Regions from separate parts of the Micromonospora sp. NPDC049903 genome, predicted to be linked through region 3. Evidence: riboswitches for the same ligand, from Rfam matches in the RefSeq annotation. Region 3 holds a riboswitch; each other region holds the start of a gene.
The links. A riboswitch is a leader RNA that binds a small molecule or an ion and turns the genes downstream of it on or off. The one in region 3 is predicted to bind cyclic di-AMP.
Positions count from the first base shown of each region.

Region 1: it holds a riboswitch for cyclic di-AMP, as region 3 does, so the genes downstream of both, ACIBO1_RS03150 (coiled-coil domain-containing protein) here and ACIBO1_RS15400 (C39 family peptidase) in region 3, are expected to answer to the same signal.
Region 2: it holds a riboswitch for cyclic di-AMP, as region 3 does, so the genes downstream of both, ACIBO1_RS10970 (NlpC/P60 family protein) here and ACIBO1_RS15400 (C39 family peptidase) in region 3, are expected to answer to the same signal.
Region 4: it holds a riboswitch for cyclic di-AMP, as region 3 does, so the genes downstream of both, ACIBO1_RS24575 (coiled-coil domain-containing protein) here and ACIBO1_RS15400 (C39 family peptidase) in region 3, are expected to answer to the same signal.

Region 1 covers NZ_JBITKL010000001.1:766,544-770,746, forward strand. The annotation lists gene ACIBO1_RS03140 (metal-sensitive transcriptional regulator) at 50-346, shown strand; gene ACIBO1_RS03145 (YibE/F family protein) at 823-2,202, shown strand; cyclic di-AMP (ydaO/yuaA leader) riboswitch at 2,369-2,500, shown strand; gene ACIBO1_RS03150 (coiled-coil domain-containing protein) at 2,504-3,520, shown strand; gene ACIBO1_RS03155 (carbonic anhydrase) at 3,602-4,203, opposite strand, start outside.
Region 2 covers NZ_JBITKL010000004.1:291,521-295,723, forward strand. The annotation lists gene ACIBO1_RS10960 ((Fe-S)-binding protein) at 1-494, shown strand, start outside; gene ACIBO1_RS10965 (NlpC/P60 family protein) at 748-1,761, shown strand; cyclic di-AMP (ydaO/yuaA leader) riboswitch at 1,941-2,077, shown strand; gene ACIBO1_RS10970 (NlpC/P60 family protein) at 2,090-3,130, shown strand; gene dcd (dCTP deaminase) at 3,186-3,764, opposite strand; gene ACIBO1_RS10980 (pyridoxamine 5'-phosphate oxidase family protein) at 3,844-4,203, shown strand, end outside.
Region 3 covers NZ_JBITKL010000008.1:76,527-80,729, reverse strand. The annotation lists gene ACIBO1_RS15410 (CDP-glycerol glycerophosphotransferase family protein) at 1-116, shown strand, start outside; gene ACIBO1_RS15405 (alpha/beta fold hydrolase) at 123-857, opposite strand; gene ACIBO1_RS15400 (C39 family peptidase) at 937-1,800, opposite strand; cyclic di-AMP (ydaO/yuaA leader) riboswitch at 2,024-2,165, opposite strand; gene ACIBO1_RS15395 (hypothetical protein) at 2,474-3,238, opposite strand; gene ACIBO1_RS15390 (hypothetical protein) at 3,416-3,820, opposite strand; gene ACIBO1_RS15385 (acyltransferase family protein) at 3,945-4,203, opposite strand, start outside.
Region 4 covers NZ_JBITKL010000020.1:34,445-38,647, reverse strand. The annotation lists gene ACIBO1_RS24580 (1-phosphofructokinase family hexose kinase) at 1-872, opposite strand, end outside; gene ACIBO1_RS24575 (coiled-coil domain-containing protein) at 1,108-2,190, opposite strand; cyclic di-AMP (ydaO/yuaA leader) riboswitch at 2,195-2,327, opposite strand; gene ACIBO1_RS24570 (cation diffusion facilitator family transporter) at 2,479-3,396, opposite strand; gene ACIBO1_RS24565 (HelD family protein) at 3,463-4,203, opposite strand, start outside.

The DNA.
Region 1 (4,203 bases), on a different contig from region 3:
ACAACTGTGACCGTACCATACCCCCCAGGGGTACGTTATCCTCGTGTTCATGAGCACACCCGCGCCGATCCGCGGCTACACCGCCAGCAAGGACCAACTGCTCGCCCGGCTACGTCGTGTCGAGGGGCAGGTACGCGGCGTCGAGAAGATGGTCGACGAGGATCGCTACTGCATCGACGTGCTCACCCAGATCTCCGCGATCCAGGCCGCGCTGGACAAGGTCGCTCTCGGCCTGCTCGACGGGCACGCCCGGCACTGCATGCACGAGGGCGCCGCCGAGGGCCGCGCCGACGAGATGGCCTCCGAGATGATGGCCGCCGTCGGCCGCTTGATGAAGCGCGGCTGACCCGCCCGTCGCCTGATGAGGCGCGGCTGACCCGCCCCACCCGCACGCCCGGCCGGGAGTGTCGTCTCCGACGCCCGCCCCCGACACACGCTCGCGACCTGCGTTCCGATGCCGACCTGGCTACCATTCGCCACGATGGCCAGCCGACCCGGAAGCCTCCCGGCCCCCGCCCGCCGTCGGGCACGCACCACCGCCGCAGCAGACCTTCGGCGGCCCGTCGCCGTACCCCCGACACGGTCGCGCCGCACTGCCGCCGCCCGCGTGTGGCGGTGTGACACGGCCGCAGCCCTGCCGCGGTTGCGCACCCGGGCCGCAGCCCTGCTGCGGTTGCCGAGAGCCGGCCCTGCCCTCACGGTACGCAGCCATCCTGCCACGCTCGGGCCATTCCGGATGCCCGCCGCAGCGGCCGACCGGCGGCGCTGAACCTTCTCGCCCGCCGGTACGTAGTTCGCCTTGGAATCGTTGGGAGACAATGAATGGGCGCCGACCACACCCGTTCCGCTCCGCCCACCCCACCCCGGGTGCGGCGGATCCTCATCGTGACGGTGGTCCCCCTCTTCCTCGTCACCCTGGTCGCCGCGCTCATCCTCTGGCCCTCGGACCCGCCGCGACCCGAGGCCGCCGACGACACGCCTCGTTACCACGGCACGGTCACCCGGGTGGTGAACGAGCCCTGCCCACCGAACCCGGTCGTGCCCGAGGGCACCCCGACCACCGCCGGGCAGCAGTGCGGCACGGTGACCGTACGGGTCGACAACGGCCCGGACGAAGGTCAGGACGTGCAGACGCCGCTGCCGGACGGCCCGGGAGCGCCACGGGTCAGCGTCGGCGACGAGATCATCCTGGTCTCCCTGACCGATCCCGAGGACCCCTCGCTCAGCTACTACAACATCGCCGAGCACCAGCGGGGTAAGCCGCTGATCTGGCTCGCGGTGCTGTTCGCCGCCGCCATCGTGGCCTTCGGGCGGCTTCGCGGCCTGGCCGCGCTCGGCGGTCTGGCAGCCAGTTTCGCCATCCTGATCACCTTCGTGCTGCCCGGCATCAGTGCCGGCCAGCCGCCGTTGGTGGTCGCCATCGTCGGCGCGGCGCTGATCATGTTCGTGGTGCTGTACCTGACACACGGCATCTCGGCACAGACCTCGGTGGCCGTCCTCGGCACGCTCGGCAGCCTGGTGCTCACCGGCCTGCTCGGGCTGGCCGCCACCCGGGCCACCCACCTGACCGGCTTCGGCAGCGAGGACGCCACCACGCTGTCCATGTTCCGGGGCGACGTCGACCTGCACGGCCTGCTGCTCGCGGGCATCATCATCGGCTCGCTCGGCGTGCTCGACGACGTCACGGTGACCCAGGCCGCCGCCGTGACCGAACTGCGTCACGCCAACCCGAGCTTCACCCGCCGGGAGCTGTACCGCTCGGCGACCCGGGTCGGCCGGGCCCACATCGCCTCGGTGGTGAACACCATCGTGCTGGCGTACGCGGGCGCGTCGCTGCCGTTGCTGCTCCTGCTCACCGCCGACACCCGCGCGCTCGGCCAGATCGTGACCAGCGAGTTCCTCACCCAGGAGATCGTCCGCAGCGTGGTGGCCACGCTGGGGCTGGTCGCCGCCGTACCGCTGACGACCGCACTGGCCGCGCTGGTGGTCACCGCCGGACGGCGGGACACGCCGGAGCCCGGCGGGTCCGGCGGCCACGACGACGGGCCGGACGGCGGCGGCCCCACTCCCCCGACTCCCCGGCCCGGTACGGACCGGACCGAGGCCCTGCACGCGCTCAGCACCGCGCGTGCGCGTGACACACCCCCCGCCACCGGATCGCGGTGGCCCGACCCGGACAGGAGCACGGACACCACATGGTGACACCCCGCAGCGTGACCGCCCCTGCCGACACGGTTCGTGCCCGTGTCGTTGGTCACCCATCGCGATTACGAAATGACGCATCTAGCCGGGTTCGGGGCGTAGAGACCGACATGGACCGTCGGGTAACCTCACAGCCGGTCACCGACGAAGGCGCGCAGCGGCGCCTGCGGTGCCACCGCCCAATCGCCGCGAGGCGAGCCGGGGACCCAGGTAGGTGGGGTGAATCCGCGTCAGCGGTAGGGGCCACTTCCGTTCCGAACCCGTCAGCTAACCCGGTCGGCGGTCGATGGAAGGGAAAGAAGTGACGGCACCCCTACGCCGCTGGATGACCCCTGTGGTGGCCGTGTTCGCCGCGTTCGCCGTGTTCGCCGGGCCCCTGCCGGCCATGGCCGCGCCGAACCCACCCGCGCCAGCCGAGCACGACGACGACCCACCGATGCTCAACGACCTGATCGAGTCGGCGAACCGCGACTTCTCCAAGGCCAAGAACCAGCTGGAGCGGTCCAAGAAGCGCCAGCTCAAGCTCGACGTCGAGCTGCGCCGCGCACAAGCCGACCTCGACGCGCTCCGGCCGCAGGTCGCCGAGATCGCGACGCAGTCGTACCGCACCGGCCGGGTGGGTGCGATAGCGATGTTGTTGCAGAGCAACGCGCCGGACTCGTTCATGGACCGCGCGTCCGCCCTGGACGAGTTGAACCTGTTCAACGACAAGAAGTTGGGCGAGGTCAACACGATCCGGGAGCGCGCCGACCAGGCCAAGCTCGCCTCCGACGCCGAGGTCCGTGAGCAGCAGAAGCTGACCAACGACATGGCGCGCAAGAAGACCGAGGCGGAGAAGTCACTCCGCCTGGTCGGTGGCGAGAGCCTGACCGGTGGCCTGGTGGCCGCCACCTCGCCGGTCGCCCGGGTGGCGCCGAACCGCGCGTCCGACGGCAGTTGGAAGCCGGAGTCGTGCAGCCAGAAGGACCCGACCACGTCGGGCTGCATCACGCCGCGCACCCTGCACATGTACAAGGAGGTCAAGCGGGCCGGCTTCGACCGCTTCGTCGGTTGCTGGCGGCCCGGTGACAAGTTCGAGCACCCCAAGGGCCGGGCCTGTGACTGGTCGTTGCAGAACAGCGGGTTCAGCCCCTGGCACAACAACGACACCCGGATCTACGGCAACAACCTGGCGGCCTTCCTGGTCCGCAACGCCGACCGGCTCGGCATCTACTACGTGATCTGGAACCGGCAGATCTGGTTCCCGACCGAGAACAGGTGGCGGTCCTACAGCGGCCCGTCCAACCACACGGACCACGTGCACGTGTCGCTGCTCTGAGCACCGTCCGGGTGACATGCGAGGGCCGCTCCGCCGTCTGGCGGAGCGGCCCTCGTCGTCCGTGTCGGGCAATCCGGCGGATCAGCCCACGGGCGTGACCACACCCGACATCTCGGCAGGTTCCGCCGCGACGGTCCGCACCTCACCGGCGGCCAGCCGGTACGACATGCCCACCACCGCGCACCCGCCTGCGGCCACCTCGGCGGCCAGCGCCTCGGAGGACTCCAGCATCGCCTCGACGGTCTGCGCGATGTGGATGTCGACGATCGCGTCCAGGTCGTCGACTCCCGCCTGCTCGGCCCGGCGCAGGCTGGGCACCACCGCGTCCACCACGGCCCGCAGGTGCCCCGACGGAGCGGTGCCGGTGGCCGCCGCGGCCCGGGCCGCCTGGACGGCACCGCACGAGTCGTGCCCGAGCACCACCACCAGCGGCGTACGCAGCACGCTCACCGCGTACTCGACGCTGCCCAGCACCTCCGGGCCGATGGTGTGCCCGGCGGTACGGACCACGAAGAGATCACCCAGCCCACGGTCGAAGATGATCTCCGCAGCGAGCCGTGAGTCGGAGCAGCCCACGATCACCGCGAAGGGGTGCTGCTCGGCGGCGACGGCGGCCCGGTGGCTGGCGTTCTGGTTGGGGTGCCGGAGCGTGTCGGTGACGAAGCGGCGGTTGCCGGCGACCA
Region 2 (4,203 bases), on a different contig from region 3:
TCGGCGGCGAGTTCGAGGTGGTGCACCACACCCAGTTGCTGGCGCACCTGGTCGCCACCGGCAAGCTGACCCCGGTGCAGCCGGTCGACGGCGGCGTCACCTACCACGACCCGTGCTACCTGGGCCGGCACAACCGGGTCTTCACCCCGCCACGCGAGGTGCTGGGCAGCGCCGTCGGCGCCGACGACGGCCTGGTCGAGATGCCGCGCAACAGCGAGCGCTCCTTCTGCTGCGGCGCCGGTGGCGCGCGCATGTGGATGGAGGAGCGGATCGGCAAGCGGATCAATGTGGATCGGGTCGAGGAGGCCATGTCCACCGGTGCGAGGACCGTCGCGGTCGGCTGTCCGTTCTGCTCGACGATGCTGAGTGACGGAGTCAACGGCAAAGGCGCCGGCGACCAGGTCGAGGTGGTCGACGTGGCCAGCGTGCTGTTGCGTTCGGTCAAGCCCGAGCAGGCCCGGGGCGCCGAGGAGGGCGAGCCGGTCGCCGGGTGACCAGCGCGTACGTCGGGACGTGGCGGCATCTGTACGGATGCCGACACGTCCCGATTTTTATATTGGCGTAGATAACTGTAACGAATTGGTCGACACCCTTTGTGTGCGATCGGTCGCGCAAAGGTGAATGAGCCGTTGGTCGCCTTGATTCCGCCGCGCGCGTTCCCCTAATGTGAGGCACCGACCGCCGTGGGTCGTCTGTCTCGCCCCTTACCGCTAGCGGGACGCCCGGTGGTCGGTCGCAAAGGAGTCGGTGCCGGTGGCAACCATGCCCCTCCATCGTCATGCGCCGGGACGCCCCACCCCCGCGCGCGGGCTGCGCAAGGTCGCTCGCCGTCTGGTCGTCCTGGTCGCCGCCGCTGCGGTCGGTGCTGGTCTGGTCGCCGCGCCCGCGTACGCCGAGCCGTCGGTGGACGAGATCGAGCGCCAGATCGACAAGCAGTGGCAGCAGCTCGAACCCACCATCGAGCAGTTCAACAAGGTGCGCTCGGAGCTGCGGGTCAACCGCGAGAAGGCCGAGAAGCTGGAGAAGAAGATCCAGCCGCTGGCCCTGGAAACGGAGCTGGCGATGAACCGGGTCGCGGGCCTCGCCTCCCGGTACTACATCACCGGCCCGTCGCAGGAACTCGGCGCGGTGCTGCTCAACGCGAAGCCGGACCAGCTCGGTGAGCAGATGGCCCTCCTCGACCGGCTCGCCTGGGAGGAGCGCCGCCAGCTCGAGGGCGTCATGAAGATCCGCAAGAAGTACGACGACCAGAAGGCCACGCTCGACGCGTTGATCGTCGACCAGGAGGCCAAGCAGAAGCAGCTTGCGGCGAAGAAGAAGCAGATCGACGCCGAGATCAAGCGGCTGGAGCGGTCCCTTCCGGTGACCACGGTCAAGACCACCAACTGCCCGACCATCAACGGTGTGGTCAGCGACGCGGCCCGGACGGCCATCCGGACCGCCTGCGCGCAGGTCGGCAAGCCGTACGTCTGGGGTGCCACCGGGCCGAACTCGTTCGACTGCTCCGGTCTCACCCAGTACGCGTACCGGGCGGCGGGTATCTCCCTGACCCACTTCACCGGCGCCCAGTGGCGCGAGGGCAAGGCGATCTCGCGGGCCGACGCCCGCCCCGGTGACCTCGTGTTCTTCCGCAGCGACGTGAGTCACGTCGGGATCTATCTGGGCAACAACACGATGGTGCACGCGGCGCGTGCCGGTGTCCCGGTCAACGTCTCGCCGATCACGACGATGCCGGTCGCCGGGTTCCGTCGACCAGGCTGACGCCTGAGCGCGTACGCAGGAACCACGGAAGGCCCTCGGTCAAGCGACCGGGGGCCTTCTTCGTTGTCGGATTAATGCACCGAGAGTGACGGTGTGGGTGTGTTGCGTATCGACGCTGGTCGTCCCTACGCTGGTCAATCGTCGGGCCGCTGGCACAACCGCCCACCCGGGGCGGTGACGGTCCGACACCGCCGAGTCGCTGTCCGAGCGAGCCGGGGACCCAGGTTCCCGGGGTGAGTCCGCGATGGTCGCGGTAGGGCGTCCCCTTCCCGCCCGAACCCGTCAGCTAACCCGGTAGGCGGTCTGGGAAGAAGGAGTACGCAGCCCGGTGGCACACCATGCCCCGCGGCCTCCGTCGTACCGGTCGGCGAAGCCCGGCCCGACGACGGATGCGCCGCGATTCCGCTGGTACCGCTGCACCACCGCACTCGCCGCACTCGCCGCGACCGCCGTCCTGCTGACCGGCGGCGCGACGGCGGCCCACGCCGACCCCACGGTCGACGACATCGAGCGCCAGATCGACGAGGACTGGAACCGGCTCGAAGCCGTCATCGAACGACACAACGCGACCCGGCAGGACCTGGCCGGCACCCGCCGGGAGGCGGACGCCCTGACCGCTCGCATAGCCCCGCTGCAACAGCAGGTGGACGAGGCGATGAAGCGGGTCGGCGCGCTGGCCGCGCGGGCGTACCGCGGCGAGCCGGTGCGCGCCGTGAACACGCTGCTGGGCAGCCGGTCGCCGGGCGAGGTCGTCGCCCAGCTCGGCGTGCTCGACCGGTACGCCCGCTTCCAGCAGGAGGATGTACGCCAGGCGCGTGAGCTGCGGGACGAACTCGCCGCCGCCCGAGCCGGACTGGACCGCACCATCGCCGAGCTGACCCGCACCGAGGCTGACCTGGCCGGGAAGCGGCGGCAGATCGACACCGAGATCGAGCGGCTGCAACGGTTGCGGCTGCGGGCGTACGACGACGGGGGTGGTGGTCCGTTGCGGCCGGCGCCCTGTCCGGCCACCTATCCGGGTGGCCCGGCCGGTGAGGCGGTCACCTTCGCGTGCGCCCAGATCGGCAAGCCGTACTCGTGGGGTGCCGAGGGGCCGCACGCGTACGACTGCTCGGGGTTGATGTTGGCCGCGTGGGCGCGGGCCGGGGTGGCGCTGCCGCACAACGCGGCGCGGCAGCGGCAGGTCACCGCCTCGGTCGGTCGCGGCGACCTGCGCCCGGGTGACCTGGTCTTCTACTTCCGAGACCTGCACCACGTCGGGATGTACGTCGGCGGCGGCTGGGTGGTGCACGCCTCCCGCGCCGGCAAGCCGATCGCGATGAAGCGGATGGACACCAGTCCGATCCACAGTTTCGGCCGACCCGGCTGAGTCGCCGGGCGGACGACCACGGGCCCGCGTCTGCGCAGCGCGGGCCCGCCGGTCGTCAGCGGGTCGGCCAGGTACGCCAGTTCTGCCAGGCGCGGCTCGGCGTCGGGCCGCGCTGCCCCTGGTAGCGCGAGCCGTAGACGAGCGAGCCGTACGGGTGCTCGGCGGGCGACGAGAGCCGGAAGATGCAGAGCTGGCCGATCTTCATACCGGGCCAGAGCGTGATCGGCAGGTTGGCCACGTTGGACAGCTCCAGCGTGACGTGACCGGAGAAGCCGGGGTCGATGAAGCCGGCGGTGGAGTGCGTCAGCAGGCCGAGGCGACCGAGGCTGGACTTGCCTTCGAGCCGGCCGGCGAGCTGGTCGCCGAGCGAGATCACCTCAAGCGTGGAGGCGAGCACGAACTCGCCCGGGTGCAGCACGAACGGCTCGCCGTCGGGCACCTCCACCGGCGAGGTGAGATCGTCCTGCTGGGTGGCCGGGTCGATGTGTGTGTAGAGGTGGTTGTTGAACACCCGGAACAGCTTGTCCAGGCGGACGTCGATGCTGGACGGCTGCACCAGGGTGGGCTCGAAGGGCTCCAGCGCCAGGGTGCCGGCCTTGATCTCGGAGACCAGGTCGCGGTCGGAGAGCAGCATCGCCACACCTTAGCGGCCGGTAGTCGTGACCTGCGTGTCGGACTACCTGCTTAGAACGTATGTTCGATAGGATGTCGGCATGGCTTCCTGGTCCGATTTCGCCGTCGACGAGCCCCGACTCGCCGACGGGATCCGCCTTCTCATGCAGCAGTACGGCCCGGGCTTCGGCTACCTGGCCACGGTCCGCGCCGACGGCGGGCCCCGGGTGCACCCGGTCTCCCCGGTGATCACCGCCGACGGTCTCTTCTGCTTCGTGATCGACTCGCCGAAGCGGCGCGACCTGGAACGCGACGGGCGCTACGCGCTGCACTCGTTCCCGGCGGAGGAGAGCGACGACGAGGCGTACGTCGCTGGCCGCGCCCGACCCGTCACCGACGACGCCACGGTGGCCCGGTTGGCGCTCGCGGCCCGCGCCGCCCCGCACGCCGACTGGCGTCTG
Region 3 (4,203 bases):
CGGCCGAGTCGTACGCCGAGGCGTTCCTGGGCGCCGCCCGGCGGGAGCTGGACCCGACCTGGACCGCCCCGGCACCCCGGGCCACGACCGACGCCGCGCTGCCCAGCGCCACCTGAGCGGTCTCAGCGCCAGGGGTCGAGCAGGGCCAGCACCGCCGCCGGGTCCTCGACGTGGGCGTGGTGACCGAGACCGGGCAACGTGACCACGGGTACGCCGTACGCCCGGAGCTGGTCGTCGGTGACCATCGTGTCGTGTTCGCCTCGGGCCAGCAGGACCGGCACGTCGATCGTCGCCAGCAGCGCGGCCAGGTCGGGTTCGCCGACGGCGAAGGCGGCCGGGTCCATGGCCAGCCGCCACCGCCCGTCCACCTGCCGCAGCCCGGCGTCCACCGCCGGTTGCTCCGGGCCGAGCAACCCGGTCAGGCCGGCCACCCGCAGGTACCGCCGGGCCGCCTCCTCGCGGGTGCCGAACCAGGTGACCGGCCGGGCGGCCAGGTCGGCGGCGCGGGCCAGCTCCGCCGGGGACCAGACCGCCTTGATGCCGAGGCCCACCACCGCGTCGACCGCCACGCCCCGGTCGGCGGCGGCCAGCGCCAGGCCGACCACCCCGCCGAGCGAGTGTCCGAGTACGACGATCCGGTCACCGGGGGCGAGACTCCCCGCGACCCGGTCGGCGAGAGCGGTGAACGAGTACTCCGGCAGCGGCGGCGCGGCGCCGTGACCGGCCAGATCCGGGGCCGACCACCGGCCCGGCCACCGCTCCTGCAACAGCGGCGCCCAGGGCAGCCACACGTCGCCGGTGCCACCCATCCCGTGCAGCAGCACCAGCACCGCCCGGTCGCCCGACTCCTCGCTCATGCGCGAAGTCTGCCACTTGGAGGGAAGGAAGGGTCCCCTGCTATGCACGAGGCGTTAGCAGGGGACCCTTCCTTACATCTCAGGAGGAGTAGCCGCGGGTGGCGGCCCAGTGGGCGAGATCGATGGTGGTCATCCAGTACGAGTAGTACGAGGCGTCGGCCGAGTCGGCGATCTTGACCAGTCGACCGTCGTCCTCGTAGCCCACCACGGCGACGTAGTGACCACCGGGGAAGGAGTGCCAGCCGCCGCCGGTGTCGGTGGCGCTGCCGGCCACGTTCACCACGACACCGCGCCCGTCGGTGATCGCCTCGACCACGTCGGCCTGGAGCTGGTCCATCTGCGCCGGGCTGGCCGAGCCGCCCGGCAACATCGTGGTCGAGTACGGCTCGCCCTTGACCGTGGCGTTGAGCACCCGGGTGGTGTCCTGGGCCGAGTTGGTGCCGGCGTACGTGGTGCCGAGCTGGACGGCCAGGGTGTCCTGGTCACGGTCGACACCGGCGGCGCTGAGCGCGTTGCGTACCGCGGCCGGGCCGCAGTAGTAGCCGGTGGTCTGCGCCTGGAAGTCGTAGTCCAGGACCTTCCGCGCCGGCGCCTTCGGGGCGGCCTTCGCACTGGTGGCCACCGGCGAGGGAGCCGCCGAGGTGGCCTTCGGCGAGGGCGACGGCGACGGCGCGGCGCTGCTCGGGGCCGCGCTGCCCGGCGGGGTCGACGGGGTCGGCTCCACCCGGGCCTCGGCGCGGGAGACCGCGGTGTCGCCGCGCAACTCGGCGACGGCGGTCGTGGTGTGCGCGGTGGCCGGGGTGTCCTCGGTGCCGACGAGTACGGCACCGGCACCGGTGGCCAGCGCCAGCGCGGCGGCCGAGGCGGCGACGACCTGGTAGGGGCGTTCGGTGGCCAGCCGGCGTAGCTGGCGCGTGACGGTCTGCTTCACGGAGTCCTCCACGGGGCTCAGGGAGGCACGGCGAACCGCTCCGGCGGTCAGCTCGACAGGACCTGTCGAGGACCACCCGAGTACGGGGACGGCCGTGCGAGGGGCGACGCCCGGATACCGGGCGGGGCGGTGGTCGCAGTCAGCTCGTGGCCGACGGCCCGACGAGCGCGGGCACCGCGGTGCCGTGGAGGTGCGGGAACTCAAGGGGTACGACGAGGGGATGCACGAGAGGAAAAGCTCCTTCCGACACCGCCGACCGGGTTAGCTGACGGGTTCGGGCGGGAAGACGGCCCTACCGTGAGCCGAGGCTCGCGGATTCACCCCAGTGGTGCGGTGGGTCCCCGGTTCGTGAGACCACGATTAGGCGGGTCGATGCGGCGTCGCCTCCTGCGATCGGGTACCGCATCGGACGGGCCGACACTACTGGCCGGCCATTGCCCTGCCAACCCGCTCTGACCTGCGTAAACATGATCCAGGTCGATGATTTTCGGGCGTTCGGTCAGCGACGTCGCGCAACGGGACCGACGGCGATCGACGCAACAGGCGGTGACAGGTGGACCACCCGCAGACAATGTCTCCGGGCATCGCGTCACGTCTCGGGCGGATCCCGCCCCGGCGTCCGTTCCGGCGATGGATGTGACCGGGCTCACCCAATCCGGCCGGACTATCCGGTCGCCGAGCCGGGTCACCCCACGCGCGCCGGGCGCCACCGCAGGACCGCTGCGGCCGGACGTGCGACGGCGGTGACGGCGGGCGCCGGGAGCAGGTTCGGCCGCACGCGCTGCGCGGCGGCGTACGCCTCGGCGGAGAGCACCCGGGCCGCGTCGGTGGCCAGCTCGGCCTCCCTCCAGGCGGCCCGTTCCCGCTCGGCGGCGGCCCGGTATGCGGCCCGGTGGTTGTCGCGGACGATCCGGGCCAGGACCACCTCCTGTTCGGCCGGGTGCAGTCGGGGATCCCAGCCGGCCCGACGCGCCAGCACGTCGGTGAGCTGCCGCGCCGACAGGTCACCGCGCCAGTGCGCCTGCATCGCCGCATGGTGCAGCCAGCGCTCCCGGGCGGCGTACTCGCTGGCGGTGCGCGGGGTGCGGGGAGCCGGCAGTGCGGTGGCCCCGGCGAGCCGCCGGGCCCGGCTCTCCGCCTCGTCGAATCCGGCCCAGGCCCGGTCGAGAGCGGTCTGAGCGGTACGCCACGCCTCCTGCCGCCGGGCGGCGTTCTGCGCGGCCCCGGCGGCGGCCACGGCCACCTCACCGGCGTAGCGGCGCAGATCGGCCGCCTCGGCCTCGGCGGGGTCGTCGGCCGGGCCGGTGGTCTCGTCGGCGCCGGACGAGTCCGGTTCGGGCCGGGCGACCAGGGCGGTGAGCATGCCCAGCGCGAGCAGGAGCAGCACCGACCAGATAGCGGCGGCTCGGGGCACCTCGATCAGGAACTGGTAGAGGACGGTCTTCTCCATGGCGGTACCTCGTGGGCAGTGGTGCGCTGACAGCGGACCGCGCCGGCATCCGGTCGTCCGGTGGCGGCGCCACGGGACCGGGCGGGCGGTGACGGGGTGCATCGCGGGCAGAGGTCCCGGGCGTTGCGGGACGGGCTGCGGCGGAGTCCGGTCGGCGGGCCGCAGCGAGGCGTCAGGTCAGGCGCCGGGTGGGGCGCGGGCACCGTGAGCGGCCGGTGCGACCGTCGTCGGGACGGATGTCGCCGGACCCGCGACCGCCGTCGCGGCGGGCCGCTGCGCCTCCGGGCGCGCCTCCGGCAGCAGTCCGGGTACGCCCACCGGGTCGACACGGTCGACGACCCCGGTGGCGGCCACTGCGACCAGCGTGCCGGAGGACGTGGGTTGCCAGCCTGCGTGGGGCGACTGCGCGAGCAGGACGGACGACGCGACCCGGTCGACGGCGGGGTGCCCGGCGGGGCCGCTCTGGGCGGGCATCGCCCAGGCGCCGAGGGTGAACGCGGCGGCGACCGCGAACCCGGTCAGCAGCCGCGTCGCCCAGCGCGCCAGCCACCACAGGGGACGGGCGGACGCGACGGGAAGCACATCGTCACGCTACCGCCACCACCGTCGAATCGCATCGGCGACGGGCGTGTCGCGTCGGCGACGCGCCGCCGATGACACACGAAACAGCAGGTCGGACGGCCGAGGAGGACGATCCACCATGGACTCAGCGGTGCGGGTCGCGCCGACCGGCGGTGCTCGGCTCGTCACCCGCCACCCGCTGCCTCGGCAGCCCGGCGGGCGACCCGGTACGTGGCTGCACGGGCGAGCCCGCAGGCGGCTCCGCGCCCGCTTCTGCGGGCGGCTGGGTGGGCGGCCCGGCGGCCCCGGCGGCGGGTGGCGGGGCGGAAGCGGCGCGGCTCGGGGCGAGTCGCCGCATCATCGGTTGCTCCACGTAGCGGTGCAGCAACGCGGCCAGCGCCAGG
Region 4 (4,203 bases), on a different contig from region 3:
CCGGTGATCGAGTCCAGCCGCCCGGTGCCCAGCCCGTGCCGGGTGACGTTCAGCGCGCCGGCCGCCGCGCCGGTCCGGATCGCGGTGCGTACGTCACCGCCGCGCGCCACCACGGCGGCCACGCTGGCGGTCATCGAGTCTCCCGCACCGCGCGGGTCGGCCGCCTCCAGGCGGGGCATCTGCACCTCGAAGACCTCGCCGTCGACGAGGGCCAGCGCCGGCTTGTCGGCACGGCTGACCACCACGTTCTCGGCGCCGGTGGCGTGCAGCTCGTACATCGCCCGGGTGAGCTGCTCCTCGTCGTCGTCGGCCGCGCGGCCGTCGGCGATCAGCTCCTCGTGGCTGACCTTGACGAAGAACACCCCGCTGTCCAGCACGGCGGTGAGGTGGTCGCCGCAGAGGTCCACCACCACCCGGCTGCCGTTCGCGCCGAGGTCGGCGGCGAAGCGCCGGTACAGGTCGGCGGGGACCAGCGACGGGTCGTTCGGGCCGCTCAGGATGCTCACCGCCGCCCGCAGTCCCTCGCCCAGCGACAGGTTGTAGAGCTCGTCCAACTCGTGTCGACTCAGCGGCTGCCCGGTCACGTCGACGATCTCCTGCCGGGTGCCCTCGCGGCGGTCGTGTACGTACCCGCCGCTGCCGCCGGAGTCCCGCGCCACCACCTTGAGGTCGACGCCCTCGCTGACCAGCAGGGGCTCCAGCACCTGCCCGATCTCGCCGCCGAGCGCGGTGCAGAGCACCACGTCGACGCCGTGCGACAGCACCATCCGGGCCTGCCAGACGCCCTGACCGCCGGGGTGCAGGTGCAGCTCCGGAGTCTCGTTGGGCTGGTCGATCGTGACCGTGAGCAGTGGGGTCGGCGCGAAGACCATCACATGTCCGGTCGCCGCGCTCACGACGCACCGTCGCACTGGGTCCGCTGCGGTCCGCTCATAACCGTTCCTCCCGGTCGCCACGAAATGTCCGCTTCGATGTCGACGGTAACCAAGGTGGCCGCAGAGCGCGCGGCGACGGGCGGGGCGGAACCGAGGCAGCCGCCTCGGAGTGCGGGAACGACGACGCCGGGTGGACCACCCGCGAGGGCGGCCACCCGGCGTGCCGTGTGGATCAGTACACCGACAGGTGCACGTGGTTGGTGTGGTCGCTGGACGGGTCGCCCCGCGCGCCGCTGTACGTCCGCCAGCCGCTGCTCGGCAGCCAGATCTGCTTGTACCAGATCACGTAGAGCACGGCGAGACGGTCGGCGTTGTTGACGTAGAACGCCGCCAGGTTGTTGCCGTACGTCCGGTCGCCGCCGGTGGCGACCCCGCCGAAGCCGTTCTTCTGCGCCGCGAAGTCGCAGGCCCGACCCTTCGGGTGCTCACCCGAGCCGCCCGCGCGGTAGCAGGAGACGTACCGGGTGAAGCCGGCCGCCTTGGCCTGGTTGAGCGCGTGCAGGGTGCGGGGCGTGATGCAGCCGTTGGCCGGGGTGGGGTCGTTGACGCTGCACGACTCGGCCGGCCAGGAGCCGTTGGAGTTGCGCGGTGCCGGCTTGGCGGTGGCGCTGCTGGAACCGCCGCCACGTGCCGGGGTCCGGCTGGCCCGCTCCTGTGCCGCGGCCCGCTCGGCGCGCTCGGCGCGTTCCTCGGCCACGGTCAGCGAGCGCTCGGCCTGCTCCTTGCGCTTGGCCATCACGGCCACCTGCTTGCGCTGCTCCTGCACCTCGACGTCGAGGGCCTGCTTGGTCTTGCTGACCTCGTCCCGGGTGGTCCGCAGGTCCCGCAGCGCGCGTTCCTCGTTGGCCGCCACCGCGTCCAGCGCCGCCGCACGGTCCATGAAGCCGGCCGGGGAGCCGCTGTTGAGCAGCGCCGACGCGGCACCGAGCCGGCCGCCGCGATACGCCTGCGCGGCGATCTCGGCTACCTTGTCGCTGCGTTCGGTGAGCTGACCCTCGGTCGTGGTGAGCTGCGCGGCCAGCTTCTTCTGCCGGTCGACCGAGCGGTCCAGGGCGGTCTTGGCGTCGAGGTAGCCCTTGCTGGCCGCCTCCAACTGGGCGCGCAGCGCCGGTGTGCCGCCCTCGTCGCCGACGTCACCGGGGGCTGCGGAGGCAGCGCTGAACGGAGCGAGCGCGGCGCCCAGGGCGAGGGCGAGCCCCGCAGCGATCAGGGCCGCCGTACGGGCGGCCGGTCTCACGGTTGCCACTGCTGGCATGCACATGTCCTTCCGTCAGCCGCCGACCGGGTTAGCTGACGGGTTCGGGACGGAAGATCCCTACCGCTGGACGCGGATGCACCCCTGGAACATGGTTCCCCGGTTCGCCCTGGCGGGCGATTAGGCGGCGGTCACCGCCGGCACCGTCGAGTGCCGCCTGGCGGAGACCGGGTCCGAGCCTACCGGTGCTGGTGGGGCTGGTGCAGCCGGTGTGACTCCTGGTGTTCCCCTGATCACCAGTAAACCAGACAAATGGGATTCTTGTTGCCTTTCGTATTCCTCGTCCCGCTACCACTCCACCGTCCCACAGGCACCTGCGCTCGTCCCGGGCTCGATCTGCAACGTGGCGTGCGCGATGTCGAAGTCCTCGCGCAGTGCCTTACGGGCCGCGCGGAGCACCGTGCCGACCTCGACGCCCTCGGCGGTGGTCAGGTGGGCCGAGGCCACCTCCATCCCGGAGGTGAGCGTCCAGACGTGCAGGTCGTGGACGCTGGCCACGCCGGGCACCGCGGCCAGCCGGTCATGCACCGCAGTGACCTGGAGGTGCTCCGGGGCTGCCTGCACCAGGATGCGGACCGCCGCCCGGCCCAGACGCCAGGTACGCGGCAGGATGAACGCGCCGATCGCGACCGCCACCAGCGGGTCCGCCCACCACCAGCCGGTCAGCGCGATCAGCGCCGCCGCCGCGATCACCCCCAGCGAGCCGAGCAGGTCGGCCAGCACCTCCAGGTACGCCCCGCGCAGGTTGATGCTCTCCCGTGCCCCGGGTCGCAGCAGCGCGAACGCGACCAGGTTGGCGAGCAGGCCGAGCGTGGCCACCACCAGCACCGGCCCGGTACGCACCTCCGGTGGGTCGCCGAACCGGCGTGCCGCCTCGACCAGCACGTAACCGGCGACGCCGACGAGCAGCACGGCGTTGGCCAACGCGGCGAGCACCTCCAGCCGATAGAGGCCGAAGGTGCGTTGTGGATGTGTGTCCACGCGTCGGGTGGCGGTCACCGCCGCGAGCGCCATCCCGATGCCGAGCACGTCGGTGAACATGTGCCCGGCGTCGGAGAGCAGGGCCAGCGAGCCGGTCCACAGGGCGGTCACCGCCTCCACCACCATCAGGGCGGCGAGCAGCACGAACGCCGCCCACAGCCGGCCGGAGTGGCGGTGTGCGGCGTTCGACACCGAAGCGTGGTGGTGGTCGTGGCCCGCGCCCACGCAGACACCTTGCGTGCTGCGCCCCGCCGGGGACGGATCTATGCCGACATTGCTATATGTGCGCGCTCAGCCGGTCGGGTCGATCGTGGTCAGCCGCTGGGTGGCCCGGGACAGGGCGACGTAGAGCGTACGCACGCCGGAGCCCGGATCGGCACGGATCTCACCGGGGGCGACCAGCACCACGCCGTCGTACTCCATGCCCTTGGCCTCCAGGCTGGTCACCACCTGGAGGCGCTCGCCGCCGAGCCCGCCCAGCCAGGCCGCGACCTCGTCCCGGCGCGGCACCGGCGTGATCACCCCGACGGTGCCCTCGACCTCGCCGAGCAGCGCGCTCGCGGCGGTCAGCACACTGGTTTCCAGCTCCGCCGCCGGCACCACCAGCTCCACCGGGTCGACCCCGGTGGTCCGCACGGCGGTGGGCAGGGCCAGGTCCGGGTACGCCCGCCGGATCTCGGCCGCCGCCACCGCGAAGATCTCCGCCGAGTTGCGGTAGTTGGTGGTGAGCGTGAACCGGTGCCGCCGCCGACGACCCAACGCCTGGTCCCGGGCCCGGGACAGCTCCTGCGGATCCCCCGTCCACGCGGTCTGCGCCGGGTCGCCCACCACCGTCCACGAGGCCAGCCGACCGCGTCGGCCGATCATGCGCCACTGCATCGGTGACACGTCCTGCGACTCGTCCACCACCACGTGCGCGTAGTCGCGGTAGTCCTCCGGCCGCTCCCGGGCCGCCTGGCGGGCGGCCCGCTGCCGGCCGGCGTGCGTGCTCAGCTCGCGTACCCCACCGGCGAGCTGGAACGGGTCGCGCTT